Regions from separate parts of the Cobetia sp. MMG027 genome, predicted to be linked through region 1. Evidence: predicted binding sites of a transcription regulator. Region 1 holds the regulator's gene; each other region holds the start of a gene.
The links. Region 1 encodes PhoB, which activates phosphate uptake and scavenging genes when phosphate is short. Its sites were predicted from a motif close to TGTCATANNNNTGTCANA; they were not measured.
Positions count from the first base shown of each region.

Region 2: the regulator PhoB is predicted to act here: its motif matches at 3,226-3,243, upstream of PJK54_RS04930 (CYTH domain-containing protein).
Region 3: the regulator PhoB is predicted to act here: its motif matches at 3,427-3,444, upstream of phbB (acetoacetyl-CoA reductase).

Region 1 is NZ_JAQJIO010000006.1:265,699-270,996, forward strand. It holds gene phoU (phosphate signaling complex protein PhoU) at 1-273, shown strand, start outside; gene cysZ (sulfate transporter CysZ) at 460-1,188, shown strand; gene phoR (phosphate regulon sensor histidine kinase PhoR) at 1,294-2,589, opposite strand; gene phoB (phosphate regulon transcriptional regulator PhoB) at 2,597-3,286, opposite strand; gene ubiA (4-hydroxybenzoate octaprenyltransferase) at 3,530-4,411, opposite strand; gene PJK54_RS10405 (chorismate--pyruvate lyase family protein) at 4,442-5,161, opposite strand; gene PJK54_RS10410 (NAD(P)/FAD-dependent oxidoreductase) at 5,241-5,298, shown strand, end outside.
Region 2 is NZ_JAQJIO010000003.1:184,798-190,095, forward strand. It holds gene PJK54_RS04920 (5'-nucleotidase, lipoprotein e(P4) family) at 1-709, shown strand, start outside; gene PJK54_RS04925 (ion transporter) at 814-1,854, opposite strand; gene PJK54_RS04930 (CYTH domain-containing protein) at 2,007-3,014, opposite strand; gene PJK54_RS04935 (TIGR00153 family protein) at 3,495-4,175, shown strand; gene PJK54_RS04940 (inorganic phosphate transporter) at 4,217-5,298, shown strand, end outside.
Region 3 is NZ_JAQJIO010000016.1:28,081-33,378, reverse strand. It holds gene PJK54_RS17305 (MalY/PatB family protein) at 1-643, shown strand, start outside; gene PJK54_RS17300 (tetratricopeptide repeat protein) at 1,161-2,126, opposite strand; gene PJK54_RS17295 (EVE domain-containing protein) at 2,247-2,726, opposite strand; tRNA gene PJK54_RS17290 (tRNA-Met) at 2,885-2,961, opposite strand; tRNA gene PJK54_RS17285 (tRNA-Met) at 3,005-3,081, opposite strand; tRNA gene PJK54_RS17280 (tRNA-Met) at 3,124-3,200, opposite strand; gene phbB (acetoacetyl-CoA reductase) at 3,570-4,316, shown strand; gene PJK54_RS17270 (DUF349 domain-containing protein) at 4,567-5,298, opposite strand, start outside.

The DNA of each region.
Region 1 (5,298 bases):
TTCGACACGGATCTGGCGCTCAAGGTCCTGCGTGAGGACGCCTCGGTGGACTTGGAATACCAGAGCGCGATGCGTTCGCTGATGACCTTCATGATGGAAGACGCGCGCCAGATCACCCCGGTGCTCAACGTGATGTGGATTCTGCGTGCGCTGGAGCGTATCGGGGATCACGCCGACAACCTCGCCGAGTACGTCATCTTCCTGGTCAAGGGCGTGGACGTGCGTCACACCGACACCCATGACCTCCAGCCGCAGGATCTCGACAAGCCCTGACGTGCAGGCCCCTTCCCCGGGGCCTGACGCCTGTCTGCCAATGACGCCCCGCATCTGTCCCGCCGACGGAGTGCGGGGCGTCTGCCATTCGATGCGCCGACAGCTGCGTGGGGCGGGTGGTAGTGCTAGGGTGTGGCTCCGGCCGCCCGAGGGCAGCCGCCTTTCACGAGATGACGAGGACGTCGCATGATTGATGCCGTATCGGCGCTGGTCCGCGGGACCCGCATGGTCTATACCCCCGGGCTACGCCGTTTCGTGTTCGTACCACTGGCGATCAACCTGGTGCTCTACAGTGCCACGCTGTGGCTGTTGTTCAGCCAGTTCGAGGGCTGGATCGATTACTGGATGCTCAAGGTGCCCAGCTGGCTGGAATGGCTGAGCTGGTTGATCTGGCCGGTGCTGGTGCTGAGTCTGTTGCTGGCGGTGTTCTTCACCTTCAGCCTGGTGACCAATCTGATCGCGGCGCCGTTCTACGGCATTCTGGCCGAGAAGGTCGAGCATCGACTGGATGGCACCCTGATCGAGGATGAGCGTGGCCTGGTGAAGATCGGGATCGACTCGCTGGGGCGCGAGATGGCCAAACTGGGTTACTTCATTCCCCGCATGATCGCGCTGTTCATTCTCGGCTTCATTCCGGGCCTGAATCTGCTCTCACCGCTGCTGTGGGGGCTGTTCTCGGCCTGGAGCATGGCGATCCAGTATCTGGACTATCCGATGGACAACCATCAGGTCAGCTTCGGCGACATGAAGCAGCGTCTCAAGGCGCGCTGGTGGCCGTCACTGACCTTCGGTGGTGCCGTGTTCGTGCTGACGCTGGTGCCCTTGGCCAACCTGCTGTTCATTCCCGGGGCCGTGGCGGGTGCCGTCCTGATGTGGCAGAGCCACTACCGACAGCTGCCTGCCCCGCGCCGCTGAGCCAGGCTTTATCGCGAGCGTTGACGAACGCAGATACCACGACGCCCCGCCGTGACCTCATGCAGAGGGCGCGGCGGGGCGTTCGTGTCAGTGGGGCTGCAACCGTCAGGCAGTCGTCGCGCAGCGGCGTTCCGCCGGGAAATGACAACGGAAGCGTGCGCCCTCGCCGGGCAGGCTGTCGATCTCCAGGCGGCCCTGATGGCGGATCAGCACATGCTTGACGATGGCCAGCCCCAGCCCGGTGCCACCAGTGGCGGTGCTGCGTCCCTTGTCGATGCGATAGAAGCGCTCCGTCAGGCGCGGTAGATGCACGGGATCAATGCCGTCACCGTCATCCTCCACCTCGACCATCACGCCCTCGGTGGTGCTCTGGCAGCGCAGCGTGATGTGGCAGCCTTCCGGCGTGTAACGCACCGCATTGAAGACCAGATTCGAGATCGCGCTTCTCAGCTCCTGCTCCTCACCCATCAGGGCCAGTCCGGGCTCGACCTCCACCGTGATGACATGTCGCTCCTTCGAGAGGCCTTCGGCATCTTCCCGGATACGTGTCAGCAGCTGCGCCATGTCGATGCGACGTCCTTCGCCCGACAGCTCGTCGGTCTCCAGGCGCGACAGGGTCAGCAGATCCTCGACGAGGTGCTGCATGCGGTCGGTCTGACTCTGCATCTGTCCCAGGCCACGCTGCCAGCGCGGGGGCAGGTCATCGGCATAGTCGGAATAGGTCTCGAGGTAGCCGGCCAGTACCGTCAGCGGCGTGCGCAGCTCATGGGAGACATTGGCCACGAAATCGCGGCGCATTTCCTCGAGACGGTAGAGACGGGTGACATCGCGCACCATCACCAGGCGCTCGTTGTCACCGAACAGGGTGATGGAGATCTGCAGGGTCAGGTTGTCGGAGAGCGGCGATTGCAGGGTCAGCGGCTCACGATAGGCCAGCCGATTGAAGTAATCGATGAACACGGGGTCACGCAGATAGTTGGTGACGTGCTGGCCGCGGTCGTGACTGGCCTTGAGGCCGATCAACTGCTCGGCAGCGCTGTTCCACCACTCCATGTCGCCGTGGTTGTCGAGCATCACCAGGCCATCGCGCATCGCTTCCGAGGATTCCTGGATGCGATTGAGGATGCTGCGCAGTCGCTCCTGTGCCTGACGCTGACCCTTCTGGTAGCGATACAGACGATCGAGCAGATCCCCCCAGACGCCATCGCCGGGCGGCGGCTCTTCATGGGGGTTGGTGATCAGCCAGGTGTAGAGGCTCTTGAGATGCTTGAGATGGACGAACAGGTACAGCGCCAGCCCCAGCGCCAAGCCCCAGCCCAGCAGGCCGAGCAGTCCGCCGACCAGCCCGAAGCCGCCCGCCAGATAGCCCAGCCGCCATAGCTCGTTCGTCCAGTAGCGCATCCGCGTCTCAGGCCTGGGCGCTGAAGCGATAACCGGTACCGCGGACGGTCTGGATCAAGTGCTGATGCCCCTCGCCCAGCGCCTTGCGCAGACGACGAATGTGCACGTCCACGGTGCGCTCCTCGACATAGACATTGCCGCCCCAGACCTGATCCAGCAGCTGGCTGCGGGTGTAGGCGCGCTCCTGATGGGTCATGAAGAACTGCAGCAGGCGGTATTCGGTGGGGCCGACCTCCAGGGAGTTGCCGTGTGCGGTCACGCGGTGGCTGGCGGGGTCGAGCATCAGACCCTCGACTTCCACCGACTCCTCGACGCCCTTGGGCGTGGTGCGGCGCAGCACGGCCTTGAGGCGTGCCACCAGCTCGCGTGGCGAGAAGGGCTTGGTGATGTAATCGTCCGCCCCGGCCTCGAGCCCCTGGATCTTGTTATCTTCCTCGCCCTTGGCGGTGAGCAGGATGATCGGCAGCTCCGCCGTGGTCTCGTCACGCTTGAGGCGGCGCGCCAGTTCCAGCCCGCTGGTGCCGGGCATCATCCAGTCCAGCAACAGCAGATCGGGCTTTTCATCGACGACGATGGCGTGGGCGTCCTGGGCATTGTCGGCCTCCAGCACGCGGTAATCCGCCATTTCCAGGGCGACGGCGATCATCTCGCGTATCGAGGATTCGTCGTCGACAATCAGTACGGTCTTGGAGCTCATCGCTAGATCCCATGCAGCAGTCGGCGCACGCGCCAGAATGACAAGTCGATGACGATTACAACCTGCTTATATGACAGTGAGATGACAATCGCCAGCTTGGCAGCTTGGCAGCTTGGCAGCTTGCCGCCCGGCTTGCCAGCGAGTCCCTCAACTCTCGCGAGGTGTGAATGTCACGCCTCGCCGCACGAGGAAGGTCGCTGGCAGACCGGATGAGGACTCGGGCCCGTTGGCCGGAAAGAGGGGTCAGGCAGCTGGCCAGGTCGCCAGCGCGATGCCCGCGAAGATCAGCAGGCCGGACCAGTGGTTGTTGAGAAATGCCTGGAAGCAGGGGCCACGCTCCCGCTCGCGAATCAGGCGCTGCTGCCAGACGAAGGTCACGGCCGCCGCGGCCAGCCCCAGCCAGTAGAAGATGCCCAGCGCCAGGTGCAGGCCGATGCCGATCAACACCGCCAGCATGCCCAGCTGCAGCAGACCGATCATCAGCGTGTCGGCGCGGCCGAACAGGACGGCGGTGGACTTGATGCCGACCTTGAGATCGTCATTGCGATCGACCATCGCATAGGCGGTGTCGTAGGCCACCGTCCACATCAGGTTGGCCGCGAACAGCCACCAGCCATAGGTCGGCACCTCCTCAAGCGTCGCCGCGAAGGCCATCGGAATCGCCCAGCCGAAGGCGGCACCCAGCACCACCTGCGGCAGATGATGGAAGCGCTTCATGAACGGATAGCTGGCCGCCAGCAGCACGGCGACGATCGACAGCAGCACCGTGGTCAGGTTGGTGAAGCACACCAGCACGAAGGCGGCCGCGACCAGCACACCGAACAGGGTCAGCGCCTCGCGCTCCGTGATGCGTCCTGAGGTCAGCGGGCGATCCCGGGTGCGTTCGACATGCTTGTCCCAGTGGCGATCCGCGTAGTCGTTGATCACGCAGCCGGCGGCACGCATCAGATAGACGCCAGCCACGAAGATCAGCAGCGTATCGCGGTCCGGTAGCCCATCGGCCGCCAGCCACAGGGCCCAGAGGGTCGGCCACATCAGCAGCCAGGTGCCGATGGGGCGGTCCAGACGAGTCAGGGCGAGGTAATCGGCCAGTTTGGACGGGCGGGAAGCGGATGACGCTGACATCAGGACTCCTGATCGAACGGCAGTGGGGAATCAGAGTTCCAGGGCGTGCTGGAACCGAGGGGTGAAACCTTCCTGGACCAGTACCCGGAAGCGACCGTGCGAGAACATCGAGCGGCGCATCCACAGGCTGGCGGTGCGTGCCAGCGGCTGCGTGCTGGCAAGCCTCAGTGGCGCCCGGCTGACATCGATGGCGCTGCGGGTCAGGTCAGGCTGGCGGAACAGCCAATGGCCCAGCGAGCCTTCGCCGAGCGTCGAAAGACGGTGGCCATGGGCCAGGTCCAGCGCCGCCAGCGAGCGCGCGATCACCCAGGGCTCATCGCCATGACACAGGGCCACTTCGCGCCGCCAGACATGGCGTCGTGGCGCGATACCCAGCATCCGCGCCTCATCCCGCCGGGCAGGGCCGGTGTCCTGCAGCAGCAGGCGCACGCGCAGCCCCTGACCATCGAGCATGCGCATGGCGTGATCGAGACGCTGGGTCAGCGAGTCGCTGGAGGACAGCCATGGCCACCAGCCGGCCGGCATGACGCCTTGCAGGCTCGCGGCGGGCTGCCAGTGGCGGCGGACCGCCGAGTCCATCGCTCTCTGGTGAGCGCAGGGAGTGCTGAGTTCCGAGCGAGACATGGCCCGGATAGCGATCTTGCCGGCAAACGCTGCCGAGTGGGAGTGACAGACCACGATGAATTCCCTGTCAGGATGACAAGTGGCGAGTCTAGCACGCCCGAACCGCAAGGCCTGCAGCGTGAGCATGCCCGCGCCAGTGGCAGGCTGGTATGCTGGGGCCCGACTACCCTCTTTTCCTCTCGGATCGATCTCAGGAGATGGCGCCATGCGCGACCCTCGTACCCTTGTCATCATCGGCACCGGCATGGCCGGCATTGGCCTGG
Region 2 (5,298 bases), on a different contig from region 1:
CAGTCAGGCGGCCGAGACACCCGAGGCAGAGCAGTGTCCGCCGGCAGCATATGCCATGGCACTGCGCTATCAGCAGCAATCGGCGGAAGTCGCGGCCCTGCAGCGTCAGAGCTATGCGCTGGCGACACGTCAGCTGGAGACACTGCTGGCATCTCGTGATGACGAGAAACCTGCCGCGATCATGACCGACCTTGATGAAACCGTGATCGACAACTCCGCGCTGCTGGTGCGTGATCTGAAGGCCTGTCATGACTTCACGGGCTGGGACACCTGGAAGGCGTGGGAGCGAGAGGGCAAGCCGACCCTGATTCCGGGTGCCAGGGAGTTCCTCGAACTTGCCGCATCGCGTGGCGTGGCGATCTACTACGTGTCGGATCGCTACGAGGAGAACAAGGACGCCACGGTCGCCACGCTGAAAGCCCTGGGTCTGCCCGGTGTCGATGATGCCCATGTGCGCCTGCTGGGGCCGAGCAAGTCGGTGCGTCGCCAGGCGATCGCGAAGGATCACGACATCGTGATGCAGCTGGGCGACAGCCTGCATGATTTCGCGGATGACTTCTCCGACAAGACGCCCGAGCAGCAGAAAGCGCTCGTCGCGGAGCAGGCGCAGCATTTCGGCAAGGATTGGATCATGTTGCCGAATGCCTCCTACGGCAGCTGGAGCGAGGCCACGCTGACCGCCTGGGACAAGCCCTTCTCTGACCGCTAGCCCTTGCCGGCTTCCGGCTGAATGACAACGCCCCCGGACCTTGCGGTCTCGGGGGCGTTGTCATTTCCGAGGCGTTGTCGTGTGCCGAGTGACACTCGGCCTCGTCAACTGCGATCGCGGTCGGGGGAGTCGTCGCCTGGGGAGGCGGTTTCCTCCTTCGCTGGCGGCTCGGCATCGGGCTCAGGTCCAGGTTCGGGTTCTGGGTCTGTCTCAGTCTCAGGCTCTGGCTCGCGTGGGTCACGCGTGTCTTCATCCAGCCAGGTACCGCAGAACTTGCAGTACTTGGCATTGCGATCATGGCCCTCACGGCCACAGCCGGGGCAGGCTTCATCGCTGGTCTGCTGCATGCGCAGGCCGTTGAGCACCTCGGCCGAGAACACGCCGGTGGGCACAGCGAGAATCGAATAGCCCAGTATCATCATCATCGCCGAGATGAACTGGCCCAAGGGCGTGATGGGGGCGATATCGCCGTAGCCCACCGTGGTCAGCGTCACCACCGCCCAGTAGAGCGCCTTGGGGATGGAGGTGAAGCCGGCTTCCGGGGGTTCGATCAGATAGATCAGGGCGCCGAACACCGTGATGATGCTGAGTACGGTGATGAAGAACAGCAGGATCTTGCGACGACTGCGCGCGAGAGCCTCGACCAGCATGCGACCTTCGCCGACGAAGGCCATCAGGCGCAGCACGCGGAACAACCGCAGCACGCGCAGCACGCGCACCACCAGCAGTGCCTGCGCCCCCGGAATCAGCAGCGAGAGCCAGGTCGGGGCGATCGACAGCAGGTCGAGCACGCCGTAGAAGCCCTTCGCCCAGGTGCCGGGGTGTTTGAGGCAATAGAGGCGTACTGCGTATTCCAGCGTGAACAGCAGGGTGAAGGTCCATTCCAGGATGCGGAACAGCTCCCCATGGCGGGCATTCAGCGATGGCACGCTATCGAGCATCACCACGGCGACGCTGGCGAGAATCATCGCGACCAGCGCGATATCGAAGGCCTTGGCCGCCTTGGTGTCGGACTCGAAGATCCAGTGGAACAGCCGGGCGCGCAGCCTGCCGCTGGCCGGCTCGAAATCGCTGGAGCGAGGGGGGGCGGTGGCGGATTGTGACGTACTGCCGTATTCGTTGGCCGGCCCTTGGCGTTCAGGCATGCGGGCTTCCTTGACTGGCGTCGCAGCGCCGGGGCGGGCTGCGACGCGATGGTGGGGGCAGGGCAGGTGAGGGCGCGATGGCCTGGCGCTCAGCGAGCGATTTCACCGGGGTCTCTCAATGAGCTTTCTCAACGAGCTTTTAATGAGCTGCCTCACTGGCCTCGGCTGCGCAATGCCGCCAGCAGCGACAGGCTGTGCTGACCGAAGGCCGCTGTCATCCATCTGTCTGACGTGCCCTGCTCACGGGATTCGCTCAGCGCCTCCGTCAGCGCCACCGCATGGACATGACCGGGATGCTGACTGGCGGCCAGGCGCGAGGCCAGGGCCGAGAAGGCGGCCAGGGCGTGATCGTGCCAGCGCATGTCATCTTGCTGCTGGCGGTCGGCATGTGCATCCAGGGCATCGATGGCCGCGGCGAGCAGGGCATTCGTGTCGGTGGTATCCAGCGTCTTCTCGTGCCATTCGCCATCTCTGAGTGCGGCACCGCGGCGTGCCTTGCTGGCATCTGCCGGGCGCAGGGCCAGTCGGCTGGCCAGGGATTCCGCCAGCGCCCACAGCACCCCTTCGCGCTGCTCGGCGCTCAGGTCGTCACCGCCAGTGAGTTCCAGTTCGATCTCGCGGATGTGCGTTTCCCGACCTGCTGCCTTCACGTGGCCGAGATCCAGCGCCATCTCGACGCCGACACCCGCTGTCTGGCCATCCTGCGTCACCGTCAGCTCCAGCTGCCAGGCATGACGTTCGAAATCCGTGCTGAAGGTAGGGGCGAGGGCGCCGAGCAGGTGCTCACGCGGACCTTCCTCAAGCGCCTGCAGAGGGGGAAGGCCGCGCAGGCCATCGAGATCGAGGCCTGTCTGGCCGTCGGGCAGCGCCCATTCCCACTCGCCCCGCGAATGCAGGCCGCCATGGCTTTCGCCACTGGTCTTGAGGGTCTGGCGCAAGGGGCCCGGACTGTCGGCATCCTCTCCACTGCGGCGCAGGCGCAATGCCATCTTGGCGCGTTCCAGCGCATGCTCAGGCGTGTCGAAATAGGTATTGGCCAGCCAGCGACGACGGGGCGTGGTGCCAGCCAGTTCCGCGATATCCGCAAGACGTTCCAGAATCGCCGTGCGTCCGAGGCCGCTGTGGGTCAGCGCCAGCTTGAGTTCGATTTCCTGCGCCATGACGACGGCACTCCCTGTACGAGAAGATGAAGAATGAAGATGGCCGGGCATGGATGACGACAGCGATACGAGGACGCTGGCTGCCTGTCCGAGATCCCGGGACAGGCAGCCCCCGGCGGCTTCATGCTCGCGCCTGTCCCTTGCCAAGGCAAGCGCAGAGCGTGTCGCCAGCCTTCCCACGGCAGGTGATCCGTCAGCAGAATCACAGTGATATGACAGTATCGTGACATTTGTGTGACATGAATTGCCTGCCGCCAACTCCTTGGTTATATTATGAACAATGTAATCAGTCAGCGACCCCGCGTCCTGTCGCTACATGACAATCTCTCCTCTGGAATCCTTCGAGTTCCCCCCGACTGCCGCTGATGTTGCGTGAAGTACAACAGCATGGCGGTATCGTGTCGTTACGATGAAAGTTATGTGATCGTCACAAAGGCTTTGCTACACTCCGCGCGTCAATCCTTAACGCCGACGGCCACTATGGTAACGACCAACCCTTTCTCTTCGATGTTCGGGCGCTCGCCTTTCAAGGCGCTGCACACCCACATCATCAAGACAGACGACTGTGCCCAGCACTTGCTGACCTTCTTCGACGCCTGCGAACAGGGTGATTGGGATCAGGCGGCCAGCATTCGTCAGACCATCAGCAAGCTGGAGCGTGAAGCGGACGAACTGAAGACGCAGCTGCGTCTCAATCTGCCCAATTCGCTGTTCCTGCCGGTATCCCGTTCCGACCTTCTCGAGCTGATCCATGTCCAGGATTCCATCGCGAACGTCACCAAGGATATCGCCGGCATCATGCTGGGTCGCCACATGCAGATACCCACCGCGCTGGTGCCCGCCATGCGTGAGTATCTGAAGACTGCGGTCGAATCGGTCTGCCAGGCGCGCCGTGCGCTGGGCGAGCTGGAAGATCTTGTCGAGTCCGGCTTCGGGCGCAACATGAGCGAGCTGGTCGACAAGCTGATCAATGAGCTGCATGAGCTCGAGAAGCAGTCCGACGAACAGCAGATCGCGATCCGCCAGACCCTGTTCTCGCTGGAAGCCGCTCTGCCACCGGTCGACGTGATCTTCCTCTACAAGATTATCGACTGGGTCGGCGATGTCGCCGATCAAGCTGAAAAGGTCGGTACCCGACTGCAGATCCTGATGGCGCGCTAAGCGCTGTCAGGACGTCCTGCCATCTGCTCAAGAGTTCCCTAATGTCCATCATTGCTCAATACGGCGATGTGCTCGTCATCCTTGCCTGCGTATTCGGTTTCTTCATGGCGTGGGGTGTAGGCGCGAACGATGTCGCCAATGCCATGGGTACCTCGGTTGGTTCCAAGGCCATTACCATCAAGCAGGCGATCGTCATCGCCGTGATCTTCGAATTCCTCGGTGCCTGGCTGGCTGGTGGTGAAGTCACCGATACCATCCGCAAGGGCATCATCGACCCGTCACTGCTGATCCAGAATCCGCAGTTCCTGGTCTACGGCATGCTGGCATCACTGCTGGCCGCCGGTATCTGGCTGCTGATCGCGTCCATGAAGGGCTGGCCGGTCTCCACGACCCACTCCATCGTCGGTGCCATCGTCGGCTTCGCGGCGGCGGGTCTCGGCGTGGATGCGGTCGAGTGGCCCAAGGTCGGTCAGATCGCGGCCTCCTGGCTGGTCTCGCCGCTGCTGGCGGGCTCCATCGCCTTCGTGCTGTTCAAGTCCGTGCAGACGCTGATCTTCGACAATGAAGACCCGTTCGCGGCCGCCAAGCGCTATGTCCCGATGTACATGTTCCTGGTCGGCTTCATCATCTCGATGGTGACCATGGTCAAGGGCCTCAAGCATGTCGGGCTGCACCTGAGCTTCGAGTCCAGTCTGCTGCTGGCCGTCGTCATCGGTGCCATCGTGATGGGGATCGGCGTGCTGATGGAGCGCAAGGTCGCGCGTTCTCGCCTCAAGGAGAAGAATCGCGCCACCGGGGATGATTTCGACTTCAGCGGCGTCGAGAAGGTCTTCGGCCTGCTGATGATGTTCACCGCCTGTGCCATGGCCTTCGCCCACGGCTCCAACGACGTGGCCAACGCGGTCGGTCCGCTGGCAGCCATCATCAGTGTCGTCGATTCCGCCGGTCAGATCGGCGCCAAGGCCAGCATGCCCTGGTGGGTGCTGGTGCTGGGTGGCGGCGGTATCGTCGTCGGCCTGGTCACCTATGGTCGCCGCGTCATCGCCACCGTCGGTACCGGCATCACCGAGCTGACCCCGTCTCGTGGCTTCGCGGCCACCCTGGCGGCGGCCTCCACCGTGGT
Region 3 (5,298 bases), on a different contig from region 1:
TGTCTGGCGCGAGGAAGAGCTCGAGGCGCTGGCAGCACTGGTGGAGCGTCATGATCTGCTGGTGGTGTCCGACGAGCTGCATGCCGACCTGGTGGTGGACCCCGCATCGCGGCATATCCCGCTGGCCAGCCTCAATCCGCGCCTGGCGGCGCGCTGCGTGACACTGTGGGCGCCTTCCAAGACCTTCAACACGGCGGGGCTGACCTTTGCCTGTGCGGTGATCACCGATCCGGACCTGCGTCAGCGCTTCGTCGCCGCGACCCGTGGCCTGATGCCGGATACCAATGTATTGGGCATGGTGGCGACGGAAGCGGCGTGGCGTGAGGGAGAGCCGTGGCGTCAGGAGCTGCTGGAGGTGCTGCGCGGCAATCTTGATCTGCTCGAAGCGCATGTGGCCGGCTGGGAGCGCGTTCGCATGACGCGCCCCCAGGCGACCTATCTGGCCTGGCTGGACATGCGTGAGGCCGGCCTGGGCGATTCGCCTCAGCAGACATTGCTGGAGGAGTGCGGTGTCGCGCTTTCCGATGGGGCCGACTTCGGCTGGCCGGGGTTCGTGCGCCTGAACTACGCCACTACACGTCAGCAGCTTGAGCAGGCATTGCAGCGTCTCGATGAACGCCTGAAAGGTGCGCTGCAGGGGTAGTCAGATGTCTGATCTGGATCAAGCGCCGATGAGATGCTGGCAGGAAGTGGCGAGCGAAACCTTGAATTGAGAATCATTATCGATAACTCTGAGGGCAGGCCGTTCATCGTGAGCGGGCATCCTCAGGAGGGATGATGATGAGACATGAGCTGGCAGAGACATCTCGTTGGGCGCGAGCCGATGTTGAGTCGTCCGGCGTGATGGCATGTCGAGAATGGTGTTGCAGGGGCGGGAGTCTCCGGTTGGCCAGGGCGAAGGAGGCGGGGGCCATCACGCCCGCGCTGGAAGAGCTCCCGCCTGGCTGTCCGCTCAGCGCCCGCGAAGCGCGTGCGAGGCCATCACTGCTGAAAGGGTGGACGCGTCGGGGCGGCTGAATCCAAGGCTCATCCGCATCCTTTCCCACCCTGCTGCACGCACACGCTTCACGACATTCATCCGCTATCTGCGACAAGGGGCCCCGAGGACAGCTCACGTCCTCGGGGCCCCTTGTCGTGGGAAGGTGGTTGCCGTCTGCGACTCAGTACATTAGGGCGAACAGCTGGCGGCGGAAGCGCACGGTCAGCTCATGGGTCGCGCCGAGGGCATCGAACACGCGCAGCAGCGTCTTGCGGGCCAGATCATCCCCGTATTGGCGGTCGGTCTTCATCAGGCCGATCAGGGCATCGAGCGCCAGCTCGTAGTGGCCATCGGCAAGATCACGCATGGCGCGCTGGTAGCGGGCCTCGCTGTCATCCCGCTCGATCATGGCCTGGACCTCTTCCGGGCTCGGCGCCTCGGCGATGAAATCGATGCGTGCACGCACACCACGCGCCTTCGGGCCATCACGGTCTTCCGGCTTGAGAGAGTCCAGCAGCTGGCGGGCCTCTTCGCCGTTGCCTTCGGCGACCAGGACCGAGGCGAGCTGGATGCGGTAGTCCGGTGTCTCGGGGGATTCCTGTGCCAGCTGCTGGTACATCGCCTTGGCGGTCGCCAGATCGCCGGTTTCCAGTGCGCTGGCGGCCTGCTCGACGAGGCTGGGGCCGGCACCGGCAGCAGGCATCACCTTGTGCTGCTCGAGGAACTGGCGAATCTCGGCTTCCGGACGGGCGCCGGTGAAGTTGCCTGCCAGACCGCCCTGGATGACCAGCTTGACGTCGGGTACCGAGCGCACTCCTAGCTGGGCAGCGATGTCCTGCTGTTCCTCGGCGTTCAGCTTGGCGAGGATGAAGCCACCGGCATATTCACGAGCCAGCATCTCGAGAATCGGCGTCAGGACGCGACAATGCTCGCTCTGGGGAGACCAGCAGTCCAACAGCACCGGTACCTGCTGCGAGGCCTCGAGGACCTGCTGCAGATTGCTCATGTCGACATCGATGATGTAGGTGTTGGCGTCTTCTGCCTGGCGGGGGGCGCTGGCAGCAGCTCCGCCTACCACGCCTTGTGGTTGGGCGGCGGTGGTGTCATTGCCGGTCAGTGGCTGGCCGGTATTGGGATCGATGATCATGATGCATGCCCCGGAAGTGTCTGCGATTCAAGGCTCGCACGCGAGCCGGCTGGCCTGATGATGCGGGCCGCGGCGGGCGAGTTCAAGATGTGCAGGGTTCATCTGGCGCGGGCGGGGGGCTCAAGGCTTGAGGTCGTCCCCGGCCAGGCGGGCGATGCACTGGATCTCGTCCTCACTCAATGGCATGACGGAAAGGCGGGCACGGCGGACCAGGTGACTGTCGGCCAGCTCGGGCTTCGCCTTCAGGCGCGCGATGGGAAGTGCACTGCGCAGCGAACGCAGATAGCGCAGGCGCGGAGCGACCCAGCGCGGCGTCTTGCCGGCCTCGAGGTCCGCCATCTGGCGAGGGTCGAAGCCCTTGTGCTCGGGGTCGCTGGCTGTCGGGTCCGGCAGGGCGAGCTCGCTGACCACGGCCAGCCCGACCACTGCAGGTACCTTGCAGCTGGAGTGCTGGATGAGCACGACATCCCCGAGCTGCATCTCGCGCAGGAAGTTGCGCGCCTGATAGTTGCGCACGCCATCCCAGAGTGCCGGCGACTCGCGGCGCAGGTCTTCCAGCGAGAAGGCGTCGGGTTCGGTCTTGACCAGCCAGTGGCGCATGCAGGCACTCCTTCGAGACTGACGTGATGAGTGTGAAGGTGATGGGCGTGGAGAATGGGAGGAATGAGGTCCGGGCGCTGGCCTCGTCGATATCCTCGCACAGGAATGTCACGCATACGAAAAAGGCCTGATGCAGGGCATCAGGCCTTTCGAATTCTTGGTAGCGGGGACCGGATTTGAACCGATGACCTTCGGGTTATGAGCCCGACGAGCTACCAGACTGCTCCACCCCGCAACACTGGGTACTGCCTTTGCTCCAACTCCGACGCATCAGAGGTTGGTAGCGGGAACCGGATTTGAACCGATGACCTTCGGGTTATGAGCCCGACGAGCTACCAGACTGCTCCATCCCGCAACATCACGTTGTTTCCCAAGTGCCGAAACTGCTGGCGCTTGCTGGTAGCGGGGACCGGATTTGAACCGATGACCTTCGGGTTATGAGCCCGACGAGCTACCAGACTGCTCCACCCCGCATCAACGTGGGGCGTAGTATAAGGATATACAGTGCTGAGTCAACCGTTATCCCGTAATCAGCCGGAAGACTTTCCTGAGGCGGCCAGGCGATGGGGGGGAGCGAGAGTGATGGAATTGACCTCAATCAATGTGAGAGATCTGCTACATACTTTCCGTGGGAATCCTGTCCATACTGAGAGTGACACGCCTCGCGCAGGGCGGTGACAGTCTTCACCGAGCGCACGGTTGTCGCCATGCTGTCAGAGACGCCTGTCAGTGTTTGTCGTTACCGGAAGATCGCCAGCCAGTCGATGAGCGATCAACGGCGAAATGCCATGCTGTGCTCCCTTGCGGGCACAGGACGTTCCAGGAACAGGGAGAGACAATAACATGACGCAAACAGCACCCGTTGCATGGGTCACCGGTGGCACCGGTGGCATCGGTTCCGCCATCTGTCGTGAGCTGGCGAGCCAGGGGTACCAGGTGATTGCCGGTTACAGGAACAAGGAAAAGGCAGAAGGCTGGTTGCAGGAACAGCGTGCTGCCGGGTTCGAGAACATCGCGCTTTCCGGTATCGAGCTGGACAACTTCGAAGCCTGTCAGGCAGGCGTCAATGAAATTCGCGAGCGCTTCGGGCCGGTGGCCGTGCTCGTCAACTGCGCAGGGATCACGCGTGATACCTCCATGCGCAAGATGAGCTACGAGCAGTGGCGCGAAGTCATCAACTGCAACCTCGATAGCGTCTTCAATACCTGCCGTGCCGTCATCAATGACATGCTGGAGCACAAGTACGGCCGCATCGTGAACATTTCCTCCATCAACGGCCGCAAGGGCCAGTTCGGTCAGGTGAACTACTCGGCCGCCAAGGCGGGCATGCATGGTCTGACCATGGCGCTGGCACAGGAAACCGCGACCAAGGGCATCACCGTCAATACATTGTCGCCGGGCTATATCGCCACCGACATGATCATGAAGATTCCGGAAGAGATTCGTGAATCCATCCGCGAGACGATTCCGGTCAAGCGTTATGGTCAGCCGGACGAGATCGCTCGCGCGGTGGCATTCCTCGCGGACGAGAAATCCGGTTTCATCACCGGTGCCAATCTGGACATCAATGGTGGCCAGTTCATGGGCTGATGTCCGTTCGTGCTCATGCGCCCCGGCGTCTCGCGACGTACCCGCAGGGTGGCAGAACCCGGCAGGGCGGAAGAGGCCATCAAGCGTACAAGAGGCCGCAGAGCGCACTCACAGGAACCAGGATCTGACAGGAGAGGGGCAAGCGCACTTTTCCTGTCGTGAACACGACGAAGCCCCCGTCTCTCTCGAGACGGGGGCTTCGTCGTCGTAGGGTGCCGGTCAGCTGACTGTCTATGCCGACCCGACGCCGTCAGTGGTTGAACAGGGCATCGAAGCGCGGCAACTCGGCCTGCCAGGCTTCCCAGTCCAGCGGACCATTGGCCAGCAGCGCATCCAGCACCTCGTCGAGTTCCTCATCACGCTCAAGGCGCTCGCCCAGTTGCTGATTGATGCGGGCCACCTGAACGGTCAGGCGCCGCGATTCGTCTTCCGCACCCAGCGGCGCCTCGAACAGGATCGCCAGATGGACACGCAGCTCCGCGAGGCGCTCATTGGCGGCGTTGGCGCTGACCGGCTCGGCACGGCGCATCTGGTTGCGCGCGGCATTGGCCTGGCGGCTGGCATCGTCGAACGCCGATGACTCGGGGAGTTCGACATCCTCGATATTGCCCTGGCGTGCACTGGCATCGGCGACGGCATGTTGCTCCAGCAGGTCGCGCCACTGCTGCCATTCCTGGCGCAGCTGCTGGGCATGGAGTTCATCCAGGCGCTGTTCGCGACGCTTGAGAATGCCATTCCAGCGCCGACGCATGCCGTCACCGCGCTTGCCACGCGGCAGGGCACCCAGCGCGTCGGCTTCCTTGAGGGCGTCGTCCAGCTGGGCGGCGTCTTCCAGGGTCGTCGGTTCCCAGCTATCGAGGCGCTCGATCAGAGCCTGCCATTGTTCGAGGCGGACCTGCTCGCGCGTGTCACGCGCTTCACGGTCCTGATCACGTGCGGCGAAGATGCGGTCGCAGGCGGCGCGGAAGGCAGACCACAGGCG